3 regions of the Undibacterium sp. RuTC16W genome follow, and region 3 is predicted to be linked to each of the others. Evidence: predicted binding sites of a transcription regulator. Region 3 holds the regulator's gene; each other region holds the start of a gene.
What was found. Region 3 encodes sigma-54, which starts transcription at its own class of promoters, with help from an activator protein. Its sites were predicted from a motif close to TGGCANGNAANCTGCTTT; they were not measured.
Positions count from the first base shown of each region.

Region 1 (7,345 bases), on a different contig from region 3:
CTACTTCATCCTGACCCATAAGCTGGTAAAAAAAGAAGGCGACAAGGAACAGCCTGAAAGCGCCATCGTACTGATGCTGGATAAAGATACGATGACCAAAATGGCAAACATCGAAAAACAAAAAGAACAGCCCAAGCCACGTCCGGCAGTTAAACCAAAACCGATCACCAAACCGCAACCACCGCAAGAAGCCGTGGCCGACGCGCCGCCAACACCTACGCCGCCGCCCGATGCCATTCAGCAGCCAGACATGATGAGCATGCTGACCGCCGCCCGCGAACGCCGCCGCGCCGCCGAAGAGGCTGCAGCCCAAGAGAATGAAGCTGCACGCCAGGGACCACGCGGCATGAGCCCGCAAGAAGTTGCCGAAGCCAATGTCCGGCGCAGTATGCAGCAAGCAAATAACCGCGAGGGTACCAGCGGAGTCTTCCAGATCCTGAGCAAGAGCACGCGCATGGCGACTTTCTCTTTCCGGGGCTGGAAACCAAGCCGTCAAAACAGCTTCAAAAAAGTCATCGAAGTCGATGCCGGTCTCGGTGGCAATATCGAACTCGCGATCATCCGTCGTATGATTTTACTGATCCGTGAAGAATATCAGGGCGACTTCAGCTGGGACTCACGCCGCCTGGGTCGCGTCATTAACCTGTCCGCCCGTCCGCAAGATACAGCCGAGCTGGAGAACTTCATGATGAAAGAGTTTTTCGGTAATCCGAACGAGCGCTAAGTCTATATGGCCGGAGCAAAAATATCCGGGCTGCACCCTACAAACAATACGACATTTACTCCTGCCGCTGATCCGGCGTGATATGACTAAACGCGGCATCGCCGTAAGACCGTATCACTTCAGAAATCACGATATGGAAGCCCGCATACCAGCGGGCGTATTGACGCTTGGCTTCCATATGCCGGGGATGTTCCGAAAATGCTGTAAGCGTATCCAGATCTTTCCAATAATAAATCGCATTATTCTTCTTGCCATCCGGCGAGCGCCAGACTTCTGCACCGAGAAAACCAGGTAAGGCATGTGCGACTTCTTCGATCAGTTGGTCCAGACGATGGTATTCATCGTCCAGATCTTTTACTTCGTAGATAAATGATGCAGAGTACATCGTTCTCCTTCAGGATAGGCGGGTGATTTGCATGCGTGCTTCATGCACAGAATGATCTTGCTGGCCTTGCTACACTCATTATGCATGCGTGCGCGTTGTCTGACTGTGCTTTCACTGGATTTTTAACAATCACCCACTAAGCACGCGCCCACAAGATCATGCAGCCAAACTTATGCAGCATCATTGCAGAATGACTCAAGCTCATTCAAGCGACTTATCCCAGACGAAGACGACGCGTGACGATGGCAAGGCCTTTGAGCGCAGTTTGTTTCATCCGTTGCAGTAGCAAGCTTGTCATGCCTGGTTCAGGCAATTCAATCAAAAATTCACAGGGTTTTTGCGCACAGATTTGCAGCCAGCCGCTGCGCTGCATCGTATAAGTTGATCCCTCGGTCAGCACAATCTGCGGCACATAAGCACAAGCATCCAGACTGCGTGAGGCCTCTTTGATGACGATGCTACCGACGCTCAGATGGAGTTGCGAGCCTTGGGTTAAATAGGTCTGATAGGACTGTGCGGACTGCAAGGTAGTGATGTGCATGAGGTGCTCCTGTTCTGGAAATCATGTGAATAATCATGTAAATGAGTCTGTCAGCGTGGTGAAAACAGATGTTGATCAGAATAGGGAAAGCCATGCGCACATAACAGGCACAAGAAAGTGCTAACTGCATCGGTGCAAACAGGGATTTTTACATCTGTTATTGTATGCATTTAGATCAACTGTATCTGTTCAGTCCACGTGACCGGGCGCATGATCACTGCATGAACAAACACCACACATTTCAGTCGCAGGCTCAGGAGTTACCTCTGTACCGGCGTCTGGCAGCGCATTATCTGTCAGCCATCAAAGCCGGTACGCTGACTACCGGTGAGCGTATGCCGTCGGTGCGCAAGCTGATGCAATTACACGATGTCAGCCTGTCGACTGCTTTGCAAATGTGTCGTCAGCTAGAAACCGAGGGCTGGCTGGAGGCGCGTCCGCGTTCCGGTTATTTTGTCCGTCAACCACGTCGCGTGAGTCTGGTGCCGGTGGCTGAGCCTGTGGTCAATGCGCCGATCGATCCGGCACAGTTTGTCGGGATACACGAGCGGGTGTCCGCCATCATTGCGCAGGGACAAAGGCCGATAAAAGTGAATCTGGCCAGAGCCACTGGCGCACCGGATATGTACCCGCAAGAAGAACTCAAAAACCTGGCGATACGCACGCTGCGTCAACGGCCGCAATTGCTCACCAAGGCAATCTCTCCCGGCGGCAATAAAGAACTCAAAACCGCCCTCGCCAAACGTGCGCTCGGTATGGGTGTCAGTATTGCCCCCGACGATGTGGTGGTGACGCTCGGTTGTATTGAGGCACTGAATCTGGCGCTGCGCGCCGTCGCCCAGGCTGGTGACATCATCGCGGTCGAATCGCCGACCTTCTACGGTTTGCTGCAAGTGCTGGAAAGTCTCGGCATGAAGGCATTGGAAATCCCGACCAGTCCGCAGACCGGTATTTCGATAGAAGCGCTGGAACTGGCGATGCAGACTTACGACAACATCAAAGCCGTGGTGGTGGTACCGCATTTGCAAAATCCACTGGGCAGCATCATGCCCGACAGCCATAAACAGCGGCTGGTTGAGCTCTGCGAAGCGCAACATATTCCGTTGATCGAAGATGATTCCTACAGCGCACTGGCAAACGTCGATAACGCCCTGACCAGCGCCAAACATTGGGATAAAACCGGCAATGTCATTTATTGCGCATCGCTACATAAAATTCTTGCTCCCGGTCTGCGCATAGGCTGGATGGTCGCTGGTCGCTGGCATGCGCGGGTCAGCATGCTGAAATATGCACAAACCCGCTATAACGAAGAATGGTCGCAGATTGTCCTGGCAGAATTCATCAACTCCAGCGCCTACGACCGTCATCTGCGCCGTCTGCGTCATATTCTGACCCAGCAACGAGAGCGGATAGCCGAAGGGATTGCCGCCTATTTTCCGGAAGGAACCCGACTCACCGTACCGGATGGCGGTATCTCGGTGTGGGTAGAAATGCCACATAAGCTCTCGTCCAAAGCGGTATTCGACGCCGCGCTGGAGCGGGGGATCTTGGTATCACCGGGCTTGTTGTATTCCAATTCAAATCGTTTTAACCATTTTTTACGTTTGAATTGCGGTATGCATTACTCCGACGAACTCGACAGCGCCTTACGCAGCTTAGGCCAGATCATCACCGGGTTGGCACAGCAGAGTCTGCATATCGCCGCCTGAGACAGCCAGCGGCCCGCACGATCTGTTTGTACGATTACTTGTGGCCAGATACGAACTTTCCGCAGTAACACGTGTGGAAACCCACAATAGGCACGATGTCACGAAGTTTTCATAATGGCGGCAGTTCAGGGATCCGTTCCCGACCACACTGTCGCGACAAGCTTGTAACAAAACCCTGTCAGCGGCAACCGATAACAACACTGGAGACACCAGATGAAAAAACCGCCGCTGTACCGTTCCCTCTATTTCCAGGTCATCACTGCCATCATCATCGGCGTGTTGCTGGGCCACTATTATCCAGAGTCTGGCGCTGCCATGAAGCCGATTGGTGATGGCTTCATCAAGCTGATCAAGATGATGATTGCACCAATCATTTTCTGTACAGTCGTCGTCGGCATCGCCGGCATGGAAGACATGAAAAAAGTCGGCAAAACCGGTGGCATGGCTTTACTGTATTTTGAGGTCGTCAGTACACTTGCCCTGATCGTTGGCCTGATCGTGGTCAATCTCTGGCAGCCTGGTGCAGGTATGCATATTGATGCGTCGGCGCTGAGCACGAAAGAAATCGCCAGCTATACGGCACCTGGCAAGATGCAGACAACGACAGACTTCCTGATGGCGATTATTCCGACGACACTCGTCGATGCCTTTGCCAAAGGGGAGATTCTGCAAGTCCTGCTGATCGCGGTCTTATTCGGTTTTGCCCTGCATCGCTTTGGCGGTCGCGGCACACTGGTGTTTGATGTGATCGAAAAATTCTCTCATGTGCTGTTCGTAATCGTCGGCTACATCATGAAAGTCGCGCCTATCGGTGCCTTCGGCGCGATGGCCTACACGATAGGTAAATTCGGCATCGCCTCGCTGCTACCGCTGGCGCAACTGATGGCGGCTTTCTATACGACCTGTCTGGTTTTTGTGTTTGTTGTCTTGGGTACGATTGCCAAAGTACATGGCTTCAGCATCTGGAAATTCGTTAAATACATCAAGGAAGAATTGCTGATCGTACTCGGCACCTCGTCCTCAGAATCCGCCTTGCCGGGCATGATCGCCAAGCTGGAAAATCTTGGTGTAAAAAAATCCGTAGTCGGCCTGGTGATCCCAACAGGTTATTCATTTAATCTTGACGGCACATCTATCTATCTGACCATGGCTGCTGTATTCATTGCGCAAGCGACTGATACGCCGATGAGCCTCATGCAACAGGTGACCTTGCTGGCAGTCTTGTTGCTGACATCAAAAGGCGCTGCGGGGATTACCGGTAGTGGTTTTATCGTACTGGCTGCAACCTTATCAGCCGTCGGTGGTATTCCGGTTGCGGGTCTGGCCTTGATCCTCGGTATCGACCGCTTCATGTCAGAGGCACGTGCACTGACGAATCTGGTTGGTAACGGTGTTGCAACGATCGTCGTCGGCAAATGGGGCAATGATGTCGATGAGCTGAAACTTCATCAGCGTCTGAACGGTGAAGTCGAGAATATGGAAGAACGTGACGACCTGAATATTCGCCTGACGACAGGTCACTAGAGCTTTACGTTGAAACAGCGGCAAGTGTGTATTTGATGAACTGGTTCGGCTGGTTGATCTGCTTGGTCCGATACGCAATTGCTGCTGTAACACCCACACTCGATTACAGCGCGATGTTAGTACTTCCCTCAACACGGCATGCTATCTGCGTTATTACGACGTATAAAGTAATCGCGATCTGACAGAAATCCGGGTTTAAGACAGGCGCCGCCCTGTGGAACTGTCGGTATTTCTTACGCCTCTTCAAAATTCCCTTCCTTTACTAAAGCCAAGATATCCTTCTCATAGGATAGTTATATTTTTGGCACCATTTTTGCTTTACGCCTGATAGCTCAATTCCAAGGCGAATTTCAGTCGGCATTCAGTCTGTGATCGCTCAAGACTTGATCAGTGCATCGGTCTCAGATATCCCACTTTGGCTCAAAACAGGAGTACTAACATGGCTCAACCTATCGTTTCCCGTTTGTTTTGTGCAGTCGCAGGCTTTCTTATATTCAGCAACGCACCTGCGTTCGCCATCACTGTCTCAAACGCAGCACATACCTTCTCTTTTGTCCGCGATTGCAGAAGCGCCGCCAGCCGGGCACTAGGCTCGACGGTGCCGGATAAATGCGAAGCTAGCGGTGATTTTTCCTCGACCAAAGTAGAAGAAACTTACGATGGCAATTATGGTGGCCTGGTCGCGTCGAATCTCACGACCAGTACGCTGGCAAGTTCGGGCACGGATCAAACCCGTTCCTATGTCGATGCCTCGGGCGCTCTGGGTGTGCTGACCATCAAGCAAGGTGCCTTCACTTCTCTACCATATGCACGCGTCTCTTCCCATTCAGAAGCCTTGCAAAGCTATAGCTGGGACGGTCTGGGCAGCAGCAATCGTACGCTCAATGCGGCGATTAATTTCACCGCCACCGGTTTGATCGGCAAATCCTTGTTTGATACCTCGGGGGATACCGCTGCCAGCTTCGTTACGGGTACGGTGCGGGTATTCTCTTTGCTAACTGCGAGTTTTGATGTGACGCCGTCTGCGGAATTTCAAAACTTTTCAGACCAGGCATTTTTGACCGGAACAGGGTATCAGCTGGAAGCGTCCTTTGATTCTGCCGACGTGCTTGGCAGCCCTTTGAGTAATAATCTTAATTTTAATCTTCAGACTGGCCGGTACTACTTCATTGACTCATATCTTGGCTTATGGGCCAAGTTCGGCGCGAGTATCGATGCGACGCACACTTTTACGACGACGATCGGTGACATGACCGGTTTGACTGCGGCCAGCCCATCGGATCAACCATTGGAAATTACCAACAAGGTGCCTGAGCCTGCTTCTATGGCATTATCCTTACTAGGTCTGTGCTCACTGATTGCTGTATCGCGTCGCCGAAAAGGATCTGACACGTCTTCCTAATTTTTTAGCTAAAAACGTGTCGTTAATAATCTTCAAGTCAATCTCGGCCTGGCAATAGCGCATTCAATAAAAAAGCCTGTCGGATACGTATTCGGCAGGCTTTTACGATTTGACAATACCGTAGCAAAGTCAGAAAAATATTCAGGTAGTAGCGGGTTTATACAAATGCCGTAATGCCAGAACCAATGCAATCATTTGCACGGTCGCCGCCATAAAAAACGGTGCGCCGAGCAGCAAACTCCCCTTGGGCTGGTGACTCACCTGACCCAGCAACGACGTCCCCGCCAGCGTAGCTGCCACACTCATGATACTGGCCAGTGCCGTCAGCGATCCCATTGCGACGCCTTGCGAACGAGCATCCACCGCGCGGGAGAACATTGCCTGTAACGCCGGTCCCGTCGCAAACGCCAGCACATTACACAAGATGAGGCCGTACATCATCCAGCCCTGATTCGCCAGTCCATACAAAGTTAATGCCGTTGCTGAAGACGCCAGCCCGATCAGAATTGCATTCGCATCCCCAACCCGTTTGATGTAGCGGCCTAAAAATACCCCTTGCATCACCACACTCGATATCCCGACGCAGAATAAAGAAAATCCATTTTGCATCGGCGTCCAGCCAAAGCGCAATTCGGTCGACAGTACCCAGGTCGTCTGCAAGGTAAATTGGGCAAACATCGTGAACGCATAGACCCAGACCAGGGCACCGACACCGCGCAAATGACCCAACCCCGATAAACCGGCAAACGGGTTTGCCGATGTCAGAGAAAAATTCTTGCGATTCTGCATCGACAGGGATTCTGGTAAAGAAAAATATCCGTAGATCACATTCGCCATGGAGATGGCTGCGGCCAGATAGAATGGATAGCGGATATTCGCCTCTCCCAATACCCCGCCCAACACCGGACCGCAAATAAATCCCAGTCCAAACATCGCACCGATTTTCCCCAGCGATTTGCTGCGCTCACTTGGCGCGGACACATCGGCGATATACGCACTGGCAACCGAGATATTTCCCGCAGTGACACCACCGATGGCACGAACCAGCAGCAGCCAGTAA
Region 1 covers NZ_JBMPPE010000001.1:711,116-718,460, forward strand. Annotated here, with positions in the region: gene ACO0K4_RS03090 (hypothetical protein) at 1-724, shown strand, start outside; gene ACO0K4_RS03095 (antibiotic biosynthesis monooxygenase family protein) at 780-1,109, opposite strand; gene ACO0K4_RS03100 (hypothetical protein) at 1,324-1,650, opposite strand; gene ACO0K4_RS03105 (PLP-dependent aminotransferase family protein) at 1,872-3,359, shown strand; gene ACO0K4_RS03110 (dicarboxylate/amino acid:cation symporter) at 3,573-4,883, shown strand; gene ACO0K4_RS03115 (PEP-CTERM sorting domain-containing protein) at 5,323-6,285, shown strand; gene ACO0K4_RS03120 (TCR/Tet family MFS transporter) at 6,427-7,345, opposite strand, start outside.
Region 1: a site for sigma-54 is predicted at 5,186-5,203, ahead of ACO0K4_RS03115 (PEP-CTERM sorting domain-containing protein). Genes of this name have one in related genera too.

Region 2 (7,345 bases), on a different contig from region 3:
GCACTAATTTGCTGCCGTAGGTAATGACTTCAGGAATCGTGAAATGCTGACCCGCGTCCATGCGACGCTGCAGAGAGTCTCCCGCGTGCCAGGTTGTTAGGTAATACAAAAAATTTTTATGCTCGGGACTGATGACTTGTGGAAAAAAACGCGCCACCACTTTTTTTGCCAGCCACGCTTCATGCGCAAATGCGGAGATTTCCATCGCATCGTTAGCGCGATCAGGATGCAGGGTTTTGAGCACCAGCGTCCGGTGCTGCACCGGATCGGCTACCCGATATAACAGTGTAGCTGCTGAGGTATGGATAATGTCTTCAATCAGATAACCATCGATGCTTTGTCCCGGCTTCATTTTTGGCGGAACCGGCAGGGTGCGTAACTGTGATAAGGCATCGCGCAGATCCCCTTCCGGCAGGCTGCTGACTTTGATAAACATCGCGCTGGCATTATCTTGCGAACCTGATTTGATGGCTGCTTCTGTCAAACTCTGTGCCGCTTGTTCTGAGCTTAGTTCTGCGTTGGCAAGCTGTTTCATAACATCGGTCAAGTCGTACTCAGTCATTGCTGCCCAGACGCCATCGCTGGCAAGCAGAAAGACGTCGTTGAGTTTGAGTTCTCCCATGCCATGATCGAGCGCCAGGCGGCTATCGAGGCCAATAGCGCGCGTCAGCACATGCTGCATTTCCGGCCTGTCCCAGACATGATCCTGCGTTAATTTTTGCAGCTGTCCGTCCCGGTATAAATAGCACCGGGTGTCGCCGACATGCGCGGTGTAGTACATGCGGCCACGCAGCACGAGCGTGGTCAGCGTACTCGCCATACCCGCGAGTTCTTTACGCACTGTGCCTTGTTGCTGTACCCAGCTATTGATGGCGACTAATACGCGCTCCAGGGCGGTGGTGATTTCCCAGGTATCTGGCGTCGCATAATAATCGGTCAGCAAACCACGCACGGCATATTCTGACGCTTCGCGTCCGCCTTCGTTGCCGGATACACCGTCGGCAATAGCAGCAATCACGCCTTTGGTGGACAGCTCAGGTCCCTCAGGGGTCACCATGCCGACAAAATCCTCATTGCGGGGACGTATGCCGGCAATTGAGGAGTAGCCGGCAGTGACGATTAAGGGCATGTGATTACGTGGTGGTGTGATGATGTCATTCTGTGGTTTATCGTGAAAGTCTTATCTTATTGCTGTGCTCAGATTTTTGCCGTGGTCATTGCGGCAGAACCCCAGGTAGTACGCCAGCGCTTTTTCACCAATGATAAACCGATCAGCGCGACAATCGCCAGGCTGGCAAAAATCATCAGACCAAGTTGATAGCTACCGGTGATCTGACGCGAGTATCCCATACTCGCAGCAAGATAAAAGCCACCAACACCACCCGCCATACCAACCAGTCCGGTCATGACTCCCATCTCTTTGCGGAAGCGTTGTGGCACCAGTTGAAATACCGCGCCATTGCCAGTGCCAAGTGCCAGCATCGCGATGACAAATACAATCACGGCACTCATTGCTGATTGCAAGCCTGTACTGGCGATAAACAAGAAACTTGAGGCAATCACATACATCACGGATAGGGTCTTAATGCCGCCGATACGATCAGCGATTCTTCCTCCCATAGGACGTACTAAGGATCCTGCGAACACGCAAGCCGCTGTGAAATAACCGGCGGTCACCGGTGATACGCCATATTGTGTGTTGAAATAAATCGTCAGCGTTGATGCCAGACCAGAGAAGCCACCAAATGTGACACTATAAAAAAACATAAACCACCAGGCGTCCTTATCTTTTAAGACAGCCAGATATTCGCCTAGTGATTTGGTCGGCGTATCACCAGGCGCATCTTTGGCAAACACCAGATAGACCACCAGAGCGATCAGTAATGGAATCAAGGCCAGACCGAATACATTTTGCCAGCCAAAAGCAATCGCCAGTGCAGGTGCAAACAACGCGGCGAACGCGGTCCCCGAGTTACCAGCCCCGGCAATCCCCAGCGCCGTACCCTGATGCTCAGGCGGATACCAGCGCGAGGCAAGCGGCAGCGCAACGGCAAATGCGGCACCCGCGACGCCAAGGATAATGCCGAGGAATAGTAGCTGTTCATAACTATGTAAATTGCCCAACCACGCCCAGCACAGGCCAACCAGGACGACAAACTGACCGATGAGTCCGGCTTTTTTGGGCTTCAGATGATCGACCAGCATCCCCATCACGATACGTAACAGTGCACCGGCGAGCAGCGGTGTGGCGACCATTAAACCTTTCTGTGCAGCGCTAAGTCCCAAGTCTTTAGATATCTGTATACCAAGTGGTCCTAACAGTACCCAGACCATAAAACTCAAATCGAAATAAAAGAAGGCGGCGAGTAACGTGGGAGTATGTCCCGCTTTCCAGAAAGAGGTTTTCTGCATGATTGCTCCAAAAGTGAATGCTAATGCCCCTTGCAAGTGCCATGCCACCTAATCGTGCAAACTCAGGCAAACGATTGCGCGCAAAATTGAGGCAAATCTCATAGAGCAAACGACACGCGAAGATCGCAATGCTCATGATTTGTGCGATGCACCAGTAGTGGTGCCTGGTTGCATCTTTTGGGTGCGATATTTTGCATCGGAGCATTGAATTGGTGAAGCGTACAAAAAAGCGAATGATCAAGTTTGATGCAATACGATGGTCGGATTGAACCGCTAATTGAGCAGGAATATCTTATACGTACGTACAAAAATAGCGGCTCACGGAGTCGGACTTCATCACGGTGATGGATCCTGTATTTGCATAAAAACCAACTGGCATTGCTCTTGCTTAGTCAGTAGCAGAGACAAGTAAAGGAGTTAGCCATGAAGAAATTGAAGTTAGTGATGGTGGGTAATGGTATGGCAGGCGTGCGTACCTTGGAAGAGTTGCTGAAAATTGCCCCCGACCTGTACGACATTACGGTATTTGGTGCTGAGCCACATGCTAATTACAACCGTATTTTGCTCTCACCTGTTTTGTCCGGTGAGCAGAATTTTAAAGACATCATGCTCAACGATGTCGACTGGTATGAAGAAAATAATATCACCCTGCATCTCGGTAAAAAAATCGTCAAGATCGACCGCGTCAAGCGTCTGGTCATCGCCGAAGATGGTACGCAGACAGACTATGATCGCCTTCTGATTGCTACAGGCTCTGTCCCGTTTATGTTGCCAGTGCCAGGCAAGGATGCCAAAGGCGTCATCGCGTATCGCGATATTTACGATACCAATACTATGATCGAAGCGGCAGAAAAACATACGCATGCCGTGGTCATCGGCGGTGGCTTGCTGGGACTGGAAGCGGCGAATGGTCTGATGATGCGCGGCATGAAAGTCTCAGTGGTCCATTTGCCGGGCTGGCTGATGGAGCGTCAGCTTGATCAGGTTGCTGCCAGGATGCTGCAAAAATCGCTGGAGGATCGCGGCCTCTCCTTCTTGCTGGAAAAAAATACAGAAGCGATTCTGAGTGATGACAATGGCCACGTAAAGGGCATTCGCTTCACTGACGGTCTGGAGATTCCCGCGCAGTTAATCGTCATGGCAGTTGGTATTCGTCCGAACACCGCACTGGCAGAGTCTGCAGGGCTGTATTGCAATCGTGGCATCGTCGTCAACGACACCATGCAGACTTACGATCCACGTATTTATTCTGTCGGCGAATGTGTGAATCATCGAGGCACTGTGTACGGTCTGGTGGCGCCATTATTTGAAATGGGCAAGGTCTGCGCGAATCATCTGGCGAATTTTGGGATTGGCCGTTACCAGGGTTCAGTCACATCGACGAAGCTGAAAGTCACGGGCATTGATCTGTTCTCCGCCGGTGAATTCATGGGCGGCAAAGATACCGAAGAGATCATCCTGTCTGATCCGATAGGTGGCGTGTACAAGAAGCTGGTGCTCAAGGATGACAAGCTCATCGGTGCTTGTTTGTATGGCGACACTGCTGACGGAAGCTGGTATTTCAAGCTGCTGCGCGAAGGCAAAAACATTGCAGAGATCCGCGACACCTTGATGTTTGGTGAATCCAATACCGGTGACGTAGGTCACGAAGGTTTTACTAAAGCTGCCGCGATGCCGGATACCGCAGAAGTCTGTGGTTGTAATGGCGTCTGTAAAGGCAAGATCGTCAGTACGATTAAAGAAAAAGGTTTGCTGACTCTCGATGAAGTGCGCAAACATACCAAAGCGTCGGCATCGTGCGGCTCCTGTACCGGATTGGTGGAACAGGTTCTGATGTTCACGGTCGGCAGTGATTACAGCGATAGCGCAAAAGTCAAAGCCATGTGCAGCTGTACCGATCATTCGCATCAGGCAGTGCGCGATGCGATTAAAGAACATAAATTGCTGACCGTCGCAACGACCCAGAAATTCATGGAATGGCGCACACCGGATGGCTGTTCAAGCTGTCGTCCTGCGATCAATTATTACCTGATTTCGACCTGGCCGCGTGAGGCAAAGGATGATCCGCAATCACGTTTTATCAACGAACGCTCGCATGCAAATATCCAGAAGGATGGCACTTACTCCGTGATTCCGCGGATGTGGGGCGGTGAGACGAATGCCTCTGAATTGCGTCGTATCGCTGATGTTGTCGATAAATTTAAAATTCCTACTGTGAAGGTCACTGGCGGTCAGCGTATCGATTTGCTGGGTGTGAAAAAAGAAGATCTGCGCGAAGTCTGGCATGACCTCGGCATGCCGTCAGGTCTGGCGTATGCCAAGGGTTTGCGTACTGTCAAAACTTGTGTAGGTAGTGAATGGTGTCGCATGGGCACGCAAAACTCGACCTTGATGGGGCAGCAGTTAGAACGCGAACTGGCTCGTATGTATTCGCCGCACAAGGTTAAGCTGGCAGTGTCCGGTTGTCCGCGTAATTGTGCGGAAGCGGGTATTAAAGACGTAGGCGTGATCGGCGTCGATTCTGGTTGGGAAGTCTATGTCGGTGGTAACGGCGGGATCAAAACCGAGGTTGCACAATTCTTCGTCAAGCTCAAAACGCATGAGGAGGTCATGGAGTACACCGGTGCCTTCTTGCAGTTGTATCGCGAAGAAGGCTGGTACCTCGAGCGCACCGTGCATTATCTCGAACGTGTTGGTCTTGATCATGTGAAGAAAATCGTACTCGAGGATGAAGAGCGTCGTAAAGAGTTGTATCAGCGCTTGCTGTTCGCTCTCGAAGGCGAGAGTGATCCTTGGCATGAACCGGAGAAGGCGCAAGTCGACACGCGTCAGTTTGAGATGCTGTCAGCATCCTGATAAATCGTCGAGAAAATTCGCCCAGAGAACTCAGCCTGATAAACAAGGTGTGCTTGCGCACCAGAACGCCACATGGATGCGTGAGTCGCATCCATGTGTGAGAGATAAAAAAGGAAACACCATGTCCGAACAATGGAAACCTATTTGCAACGTTGATGATATTCCGGTACTCGGTGCGCGTGTAGTAACTCGCAGCGCCAAACCCGATGTCGCGATTTTTCGTAACAGTGAAAATAAAGTTTTCGCCCTCCTCGATAAATGTCCGCACAAGGGCGGTCCGCTGTCTCAGGGAATCGTCTTTGGTGAAAAAGTGGCATGTCCGCTGCATAACTGGAATATTGAATTGCCGACGGGGTGCGCGGTATCGCCAGACGAAGGCTGTACGCAAAAATTTGCACTGAAAATCGATAATGGTCAGGTTTTTCTGGATGCTGAAGAACTGAAAAATCTCGCCCTGGATCCTGCGAGTGCGTGATTGGGCGGTGATGCATGCCTGCGCAGGCATCGCGCTGATTCACATTCGCCAAGATACCGTCATCAAGTACGAAAATTAATATACTCCCCTTTACTTATATTAAAACTATGCTGTTTCCGCAAGTTTTAATTGGTGCTTTAAATAATACTGGTATGGAGTATAGTATTTTTGCATTCTCAAAAAGGTAAGCACATGACCGAAACACTAGCCACCTGTTGTTACTGCGGGGTAGGTTGCGGTGTCATTATTCAGACCGAAGGCCAGCAGGTAACCGGGGTTCGCGGCGATCCTGATCACCCGGCGAACTTTGGCCGTTTATGCAGCAAGGGCAGCACGCTGCATCTGTCGGCACAACCCGCGATCAAGATGCAAACGCGTGCCTTATATCCAGAGATGCGTGTTACGCGTGAGCAGCCGCGCAGCAAGGTAAATTGGGACGTCGCCTTAGATAATATGGCGCAACAGTTCGTCGATACGATTGCAGCGCACGGGCCCGACAGTGTGGCGTTTTATATTTCCGGTCAGTTGCTGACTGAGGATTACTACGTTTTTAATAAGCTCGCCAAAGGTCTGATCGGTACCAATAACATCGACAGCAATTCCCGGCTCTGTATGTCGAGCGCGGTCGCTGGCTACAAACAGACGTTGGGCGCAGATGCGCCGCCAGCGTGCTATGAAGATCTGGATCTCGCAGAAGTCATTTTTATCGTCGGCTCGAATACAGCGTACGCCCATCCGATTTTGTATCGTCGTATCGAAGACGCTCGAAAAAAAAATCCTGGGCTCAAAATTATCGTTGCCGATCCGCGTCGTACGGATACGGCGCGTGAAGCCGATTTGTTTTTACCGATTTTGCCGGGTACCGATGTCGCTTTATTCAATGGCATGTTGCATCTGTGTTTGTGGGAAGACCTGATCGACAATGAGTACATCGCGGCACACACCGAAGGTTTTGCTGAACTCAAGCAAACCGTACGCGATTACACCCCCAAATTCGTCGCACAGACCTGCGGTATTACCGAAGCCGATTTAGTCCAGGCCGCTCGCTGGTTTGGACAATCCAAAGCCACACTGTCCCTGTATTGCCAGGGCTTGAATCAGTCGTCATCCGGCACGGCAAAAAATGCCGCACTGATTAATCTCCACCTCGCCACGCATCAGATTGGCAAACCTGGCGCCGGTCCGTTTTCATTGACCGGACAGCCCAACGCGATGGGCGGTCGTGAAGTCGGTGGCATGGCGAATCTGATGTCGGCACATCGCGATTTAGCGAATCCAGTACACCGAGCCGAAATCGCTAAGCTGTGGGGTGTGGATGATGTACCCGCGATGCCAGGCAAAACGGCAGTCGACATGTTTGAGGCCGTGCGTGCCGGTGAGATCAAAATTATCTGGATCGTCTGCACGAATCCTGCGCAGTCCATGCCAGAGCAAAACCTGATACGAGCAGCGCTCAATAAAGCAGAACTGGTGATTGTGCAGGAAGCCTATAGCACCACTGCGACTGTGCCCTATGCCGACATCTTGTTGCCAGCGACGACCTGGTCGGAGAAGTCCGGTACGGTGACTAATTCTGAACGACGTATCACTCGCGTCAATCCG
Region 2 covers NZ_JBMPPE010000013.1:28,095-35,439, reverse strand. Annotated here, with positions in the region: gene ACO0K4_RS18690 (protein kinase domain-containing protein) at 1-1,129, opposite strand, end outside; gene ACO0K4_RS18685 (nitrate/nitrite transporter) at 1,198-2,412, opposite strand; gene nirB (nitrite reductase large subunit NirB) at 2,836-5,268, shown strand; gene nirD (nitrite reductase small subunit NirD) at 5,390-5,743, shown strand; gene ACO0K4_RS18670 (molybdopterin-dependent oxidoreductase) at 5,936-7,345, shown strand, end outside.
Region 2: a site for sigma-54 is predicted at 2,442-2,459, ahead of ACO0K4_RS18685 (nitrate/nitrite transporter). Genes of this name have one in related genera too.

Region 3 (7,345 bases):
GTGCCGAACGGGCATGACGAGGTCAGAACCAGGGTTCACCATGTGACAAAAGCGACTGGCGGTGCCGGCGCGGCGCGTGAAATTTGCGATTTCATTTTACGCGCACAAGATAAATACGATTCAGCACTGGCGACTTATCTCACATGAAATATGCATTTTCCTTAGACCGTTTTCGTATCTGGCTGGCGGTTGCTGTGCTGGCAATGATTGCGCTTGGCAGTTTTTGGGTATTAGAGGTGTTGCGGCGAAATGATGATGAGGGCAATTCGCGTTCCTCGGCCCGGAGTGAGCCTGACTACTATGTAGAGAAATTTAATTTCATTAAATTATCGAACAATGGGCAGGCAAATTTCCACGTCGCAGGTGACCGGTTGACGCATCATCCTCGTTACGATAATTTTGAAATTCAACAGCCGCGTATCAACAGTTTTGATGAAGACAAAACCCCGGTCACAATCCGGGCAGATAAGGCAGTTGTTGAACAAAAAAACGCACAAGGGCAAGCATCACAACAGCCGCCGAGAGAGAGTGATGAAATTCATTTGTACGGCAACGTGAATATGGAACGCCCCGATAGTGCGACGGCAAAATTCATGCGCTTGCAAACCGAATATCTGTTACTGCTGCCGGATGTGAATACGATGAAGACCGATAAAGCCGTCGCCTTGTACACAGAAAGATCAGAGACGCATGCGATAGGCATGATTGCGAACAATGCGACACAGGAAGTGCAGTTGCTCAGCAAAGTTCACATGCTCATCGATCGTCCACATCCCAAGCGGACATCTACTAACTAATTACGACGGAGAGCAAATAATGCGCTTTCAATATAAAGAAATGAAATGTCTGAGTCATTGTTTCATGCTGGCGATCGGCATCTTCACTGTGTCGCCTGCGGCATTTGCGGAAAAGGCTGACAGCTTGAAGAAGACAGCAATCAGCGCAGAACACCTGACTTCAGACGGAAAAAAGAGTACCTCAACACTGCTTGGCGAAGTCATTCTGGTCCGCGGCACTTTGCTGGTAAAGGCTGATCGTGCCGTTGTGACAGAGGCGGCTGACGGACACCAGACATCGGTTCTGTATGCCAATGCTGGCGGTCGTGTGTCGTTCCGTCAAAAGCGCGACGGTGGCCCTGATTTATGGGTCGACGGCTATGCCGACAGAGTTGAATACGACGACAGGTCTGAGCTGGTGAAATTCATTTCCAAGGCGAAGATCCGCTATCTTGACGGTAAAAATGTAACCCAGGAGCAGGAGGGGGAATATCTTTCCTACGACAGTATTAATGATGTCTTTGTTGCGACCAACAGCACGTCTGGAAAACAAGTTCCCGGTGGCGGTCGTGTTACTTTGATTTTAGAACCTAAAGCCGATAAGCAAACCAAAGAATAAGATGAGCACTTTATTGATCAAGGGTTTGCAAAAGCGTTACGGTGCGCGCCAGGTAGTGCGCGATGTGTCGCTTGAAGTAAAGAGTGGTGACGTTGTCGGTCTGCTGGGGCCGAACGGTGCGGGCAAAACGACATCGTTTTATATGATCGTTGGACTGGTTCCCTCTGATGCCGGTGAAATCAATGTGGACGGTGTAGACATCTCCCATTTGCCGATTCATCAACGTGCCGTTCTCGGCTTATCGTATTTGCCACAAGAGGCATCGGTATTTCGTAAGCTGACAGTCGAGGACAATATCCGTGCCGTGCTGGAGTTGCAAAAGGATGAACATGGCAAGTTTCTGAATTCAGCCGAAATTGAGAAACGCCTGGATACCTTGCTGGCCGATTTGCAGATCGAGGGCATACGTGAAAATCAGGCGCTTTCTTTATCTGGCGGTGAACGTCGCCGGGTAGAAATTGCCCGGGCACTGGCAACGAATCCGCGCTTTGTGTTGCTGGATGAACCCTTTGCAGGTGTTGATCCGATTGCTGTGATCGAGATTCAGCGTATCGTACGCTTCCTGAAAGAGCGCGGTATCGGTGTGCTGATCACCGATCATAATGTGCGCGAAACTCTAGGTATTTGCGATCACGCCTACATCATCAATCAAGGTGCAGTGCTGGCGAGTGGCAAACCGGAAGACATCATCACGAACGAATCCGTACGCAGGGTTTATCTGGGAGAGCATTTCCGCATGTAGCGGGAAGCGAGATGATGATGAAACAAAGCCTGCAACTACGTACCTCACAACACCTGGCGCTGACGCCGCAATTGCAGCAATCAATTCGTCTTTTGCAGTTATCCACGCTGGAACTACATCAGGAACTGGAAAACCTGTTGACTGATAATCCCATGCTGGAGCGGGTTGATGACCCCATGGATAATGCAGTGCGATTGCTGGCCGATGGCGCGATTAGCACCACCAGCAATAATTCAGAATCTGAATTTGCAGTACAGGAAGTCGGTGCCGAGACCGCCGCTCCGGTTGCTGATAGCGGTGACAATGCGGAAGTTGCTTCATCCGCGGACAGCACCAGCGCCAACGAAGAAGAGTGGAGTTTTGATGATGTACCGCTAGGCAGTAAGTCTTCAGAGGAAGAGGATGGACGTCCGCAATTAGAAGCTGCGCAAACCAGTTTGCGCGATCATTTGCTGGAACAGATGCGCCTGAATATTCGTGAGCCGCGTGATCGTGCCTTAATTGAGCTGATGATTGATGCGCTGGATCTCAGTGGTTATCTGATGGAGACCTTGGATGAAATCCATGCGAGTTTGCCGCTTGAATTGTGTGTAGAACCAGAGGAATTATCTTTCGCATTAACGATGCTGCAAAGCTTTGATCCCGCCGGGGTTGGTGCGCGTACGCCGTCGGAATGTCTAGCCTTGCAGATCAAACGCTTACCTAAGATTCCATTCGTGACACGTCGTCTGGCGCTGAAGATTGTTGAAGAACACATCATCTTGTTTGCGCAGCGAGATTTCAACAAACTGAAAAAAATTCTCAACTGCGATGATGAAGATTTGCGCGAGGCGCAGGTAGTGATTCGCCAGTGTAATCCTAAGCCAGGTGCGGATTTTGCAGCGGCGTCATCAGACTATGTGGTCCCCGATGTGATCGTCAGAAAGTCAGCAAATGGCTGGCAGGTTTTGCTGAATCAGGATGTCATGCCCAAGCTCCGCGTTAATAGTATGTATGCCAACATCATGAAGCAAAATCGCGGTGACGGAACGATGGGATCGCAGTTGCAGGAAGCGCGCTGGCTGATCAAAAACATGCGGCAACGCTTCGACACCATCTTGCGCGTTGCACAAGCGATAGTTGAAAGACAACGTAATTTTTTCACTCACGGTGCGGTTGCGATGCGCCCTCTTGTTTTGCGCGAAATTGCTGATACACTAGGTTTACACGAGAGTACTATTTCTCGTGTAACGACCCAGAAATACATGCTTACCCCGCATGGTATGTTTGAGTTGAAATATTTCTTCGGTAGCCATGTCGCGACGGAAACGGGGGGGGAAGCATCTTCCACCGCGATACGTGCACTCATCAAGCAGTTGATAGGAGCAGAAGACCAGAAAAGCCCACTCTCTGATAGCAAAATTGCAGACATGCTGGGTGAACAAGGCATGGTCATTGCGCGACGTACTGTTGCCAAATACCGTGAAGCCCTAAAAATTCCTCCAGTAAGCCTGCGCAAATCCTTGTAATGAACACCTGTAATTTAGTCTTGTAACTAAGCCTTGAAATTACGTTTTGTATTGCTATATATAATTTAGCTCGATGCATCAGAGCAAATGCTGAAGAAATTTATAGCAAGTAACATCACCATAGGAGCGTAGTATGAATCTCACCATCAGTGGACATCACCTCGAAGTAACTCCTGCAATACGTGAACATGTACAAAACAAGCTTGAGCGCATCAGGCGACACTTCGATCAAGTCATTGATATCGCCGTCATCCTGACGGTAGACAAGCTCCGGGAAAAGGAAAAACGGCATAAAGCAGACATTAATCTGCACATCAGTGGTAAAGATATCCACGTAGAAAGCCTGGCGCACGACCTCTACGCTGCGATCGACCTCCTCATCGATAAACTGGACAGACAAGTCATCAAACACAAAGACAAAATTCAAGATCATCAGCACGACGCCATCAAGCACCTGCCAGACCCGGCGTCGGTGTAAGTCATCAAGTCCGGTGTTCGTAGCCGGTACAAAAAAAAGGACGCTTCAAGCGTCCTTTTTCGTTGGGTACACCAAACGAACAGTGGCTTATTACCATCGATATCGAACCCGCAGGCTGGATACGGCTTCCAGGGGCTTTTCGTGCCAACAGCCGCAGCCTGCTTGCGGATTCGTTTTGGGGATTTCTAAAAACTCTTTAATCGATATTTCATGAAATCGCTTATTCCTGCCTTTCCTTTGTGTCCTGGCTTCTCTGTGGTGAGCGATCTTGATTTTTGCGTCAGTCCTGACTTAGTTACAGATTGTTTATAGAGCTAACTTTTGCCCGTGAAACCGATAGTGTTCCTGGGTAAATAAATCGATCCCGCATGGCAGGTTCTCTATCCAGTCCAGAAAAGCATGAATCGCTTCTCGCCCGATAAAATACCGTCCGTGCTGAGGTACCATCATCGCAATATCCATGTTTCTGACCATATTTGCCCACAAACGGCAGACTTTATTTGACACCATATAGCGTTGATGAAACCCTCGCATGGCTGGCAACTGATCTAAAAAAACTTCCTTTGTCGTGATGGGCTGACTGACGTCATGTGCATCGACCATCGACGCGCCCATGTCACCTGAGAACAGGATTTTGGAACGGCTATCGTAGAACTGAAAGTTACCTTCGGCATGCAAGAAATGTGCGGGAACAGCATGAATGGTCGTAACACCCATAGAGACAGGCATACCTTCGTCCGGTATGCCGACAATTCTGCCGTCTGAGCGGTTCAGATTGCAAAAATGCGGTACAAAACGCGACCATAGCTGCGATACATAGAGCTGGCATTCCGTACTGAATAACCACTTATCCAGAGCCCCGATGATGTCCGGATCCTGATGTGATGCAAAAAGGTATTTGAGGTTTTTCTTGGGTAAATAGCGTTGCATCGCTAATACCAAGCTGTTGTAAGTAATATTGCCAGACGGATCAAGCAGGGCACCTTGTCCTTCTGACACAATCAAAAATTGGTTCGCCTGTACCGCGCTATCGCCTGCATCCTTGACGAGATCATTGAACATCAGACAGATGTGATGAGCGTCTTTATATAATTCTATGGGCACTGCGATCTCCAGAGGGAATAGATATTTTCCATCGGGCAATTGTAGTGAGCGAGGGCGCGCTGGAATTGCGTTAGATCAGTAAAGCGCTTGATTCATATCAAGCGCTTGCAAATGACGGCGACGGCTGGCTGCTTGTGACTGAGGACGCTTCAATGAAAATTTAATAGCCTAAGGTTTTGCCGTCTGGATTGCGCGGATCGGAGTAGCCGTCGAAGCCATCGGTACCGATTTGTATGATTTGGGTCCTGCCCATGGCCGGAGAGATTTTTAGATTGTGACCTTTGAGTTCTAAGATACGTAAGGTATCCACGCTGATACCCCGCTCTGCACGCATCTGATCGGGCATCCACTGATGATGAATTCGCGGTGTAATGGTCGCTTGCGCGACGTTCATGCCATGGTCAATAACGTTCAAAATAGTTTGCAGGGTCGTCGTGATAATACGGCTGCCTCCAGGACTGCCGGTTGTCATGAATGGCTTCCCGTCCTTCAGGATAATTGTCGGGGACATTGAGCTAAGCGGACGCTTATAGGCGGCGACGGCATTTGCATCGCCACCGATGAGGCCGAATGCATTCGGTGTTCCGGCCTTCACTGAAAAATCATCCATTTCATTGTTCAAAGTAATGCCGGTACCTGCTGCGACGATACCACTGCCAAAATTCAGATTTAAGGTGTAAGTCGTGGCAACTACATTGCCATGCTGATCGGCGGTCGCAAAATGCGTGGTCTGATCGCTCTCGTAAGGGGCTATATTGCCAGGCTTTATTTGCACAGATGGTGTGGCATGATCGGCGTTGATTTTTTTAACGAGCTCGTCGGCATACGTCGTTGAGGTTAGTGCTTTTACGGGTACTTTAAAAAAATCAGGATCGCCGAGATATTCGGATCTGTCGGCATAAGCCAGCTTCATGACCTCGGTCATCAGATGTAAATTCTGCGCACTATTACTCGCTTGTTCCTTGATCGGGAAGTGCTCCAGCATATTGAGCATCTGTATGATGTGGATGCCGCCTGAGCTGGGTGGTGGCATCGACATGACCTGATAGCCACGATAATTGCCTTTGACCGGTTCGCGCTCAATGACCTTATAGTTATTGAGATCGTCAATGCCAATGATGCCTTGATGTTTTGCCATTTCAGCAGCAATTTTTTTTGCAATACTGCCCTGGTAAAAAGCTTGAGGGCCGTCTTTCGCAATGAGTTTTAGTGAGTTGGCTAAATCCTTTTGAACTAACTTTTCTCCGACGCGCAAGGGGCGTCCATTTTTGAAAAAAATCGCTTTACTCGACTCCCACGCGCCTAAGTGATCACGCTCTGCGTCCAGAATACTGGCCAGATGAGGACTGACTTCAAAGCCTTGCTCCGCTAGCTGGATTGCTGGTGCGATGACGTCAGATAGTGTCATTGTGCCGAATTTATTCAGTGCGAGACTGAGGCCTGCAACGGTGCCCGGTACGCCGACCGCCAGGTGGGAATATAAGGATTTGCCAGGGATGACCTGGCCTGCCTGATCGAGATACATATCGCGTGTTGCACGTATCGGCGCCATTTCACGAAAATCGAGGGCGACATCTTTGCCGGATTTGGCATCATGAATCAACATAAAACCGCCACCACCGATGTTACCTGCATTGGGCAGCACTACGGCGAGAGCGAAACCGACCGCAACACCAGCATCAATCGCATTTCCACCGCGCTTTAAAATGTCAATGCCGACCTGTGTCGCCAGTCCCTGCTCGCTCGCAACCATTCCATGCTGTGCATGGACAGGGCTGACGATGTCATAACCGATATCGTATCTGATGACGGGATTGACTGGCGTGGCCGGTGATGCGGATGCCGCAGATGAGGGCGATATCTGTGTTACCAGACCAGATAAGGCTATTAATATAAACAGTGCTTTCGGCAGGCAGGCGAGTATTGCGGGATGAGGATTTTTATCAGACTTTATCTTGATTCGCATACATGCCTCAGTTAAGTTATCGTTTCGTGAAAAGCGTAATACATCATACGATTTTAACTTTATCGCAAGAATTGTAAGGATAAATTATCCGATTTAATTTATATAATTTTATCGTGCAGCACTTAGCCTGGATTTTCCGTTAGACCGCTATC
Region 3 covers NZ_JBMPPE010000002.1:460,699-468,043, reverse strand. Annotated here, with positions in the region: gene ACO0K4_RS06495 (KdsC family phosphatase) at 1-147, shown strand, start outside; gene lptC (LPS export ABC transporter periplasmic protein LptC) at 144-797, shown strand; gene lptA (lipopolysaccharide transport periplasmic protein LptA) at 817-1,395, shown strand; gene lptB (LPS export ABC transporter ATP-binding protein) at 1,397-2,137, shown strand; gene ACO0K4_RS06475 (RNA polymerase factor sigma-54) at 2,155-3,645, shown strand; gene hpf (ribosome hibernation-promoting factor, HPF/YfiA family) at 3,779-4,123, shown strand; gene ACO0K4_RS06465 (MBL fold metallo-hydrolase) at 4,430-5,227, opposite strand; gene ggt (gamma-glutamyltransferase) at 5,388-7,193, opposite strand.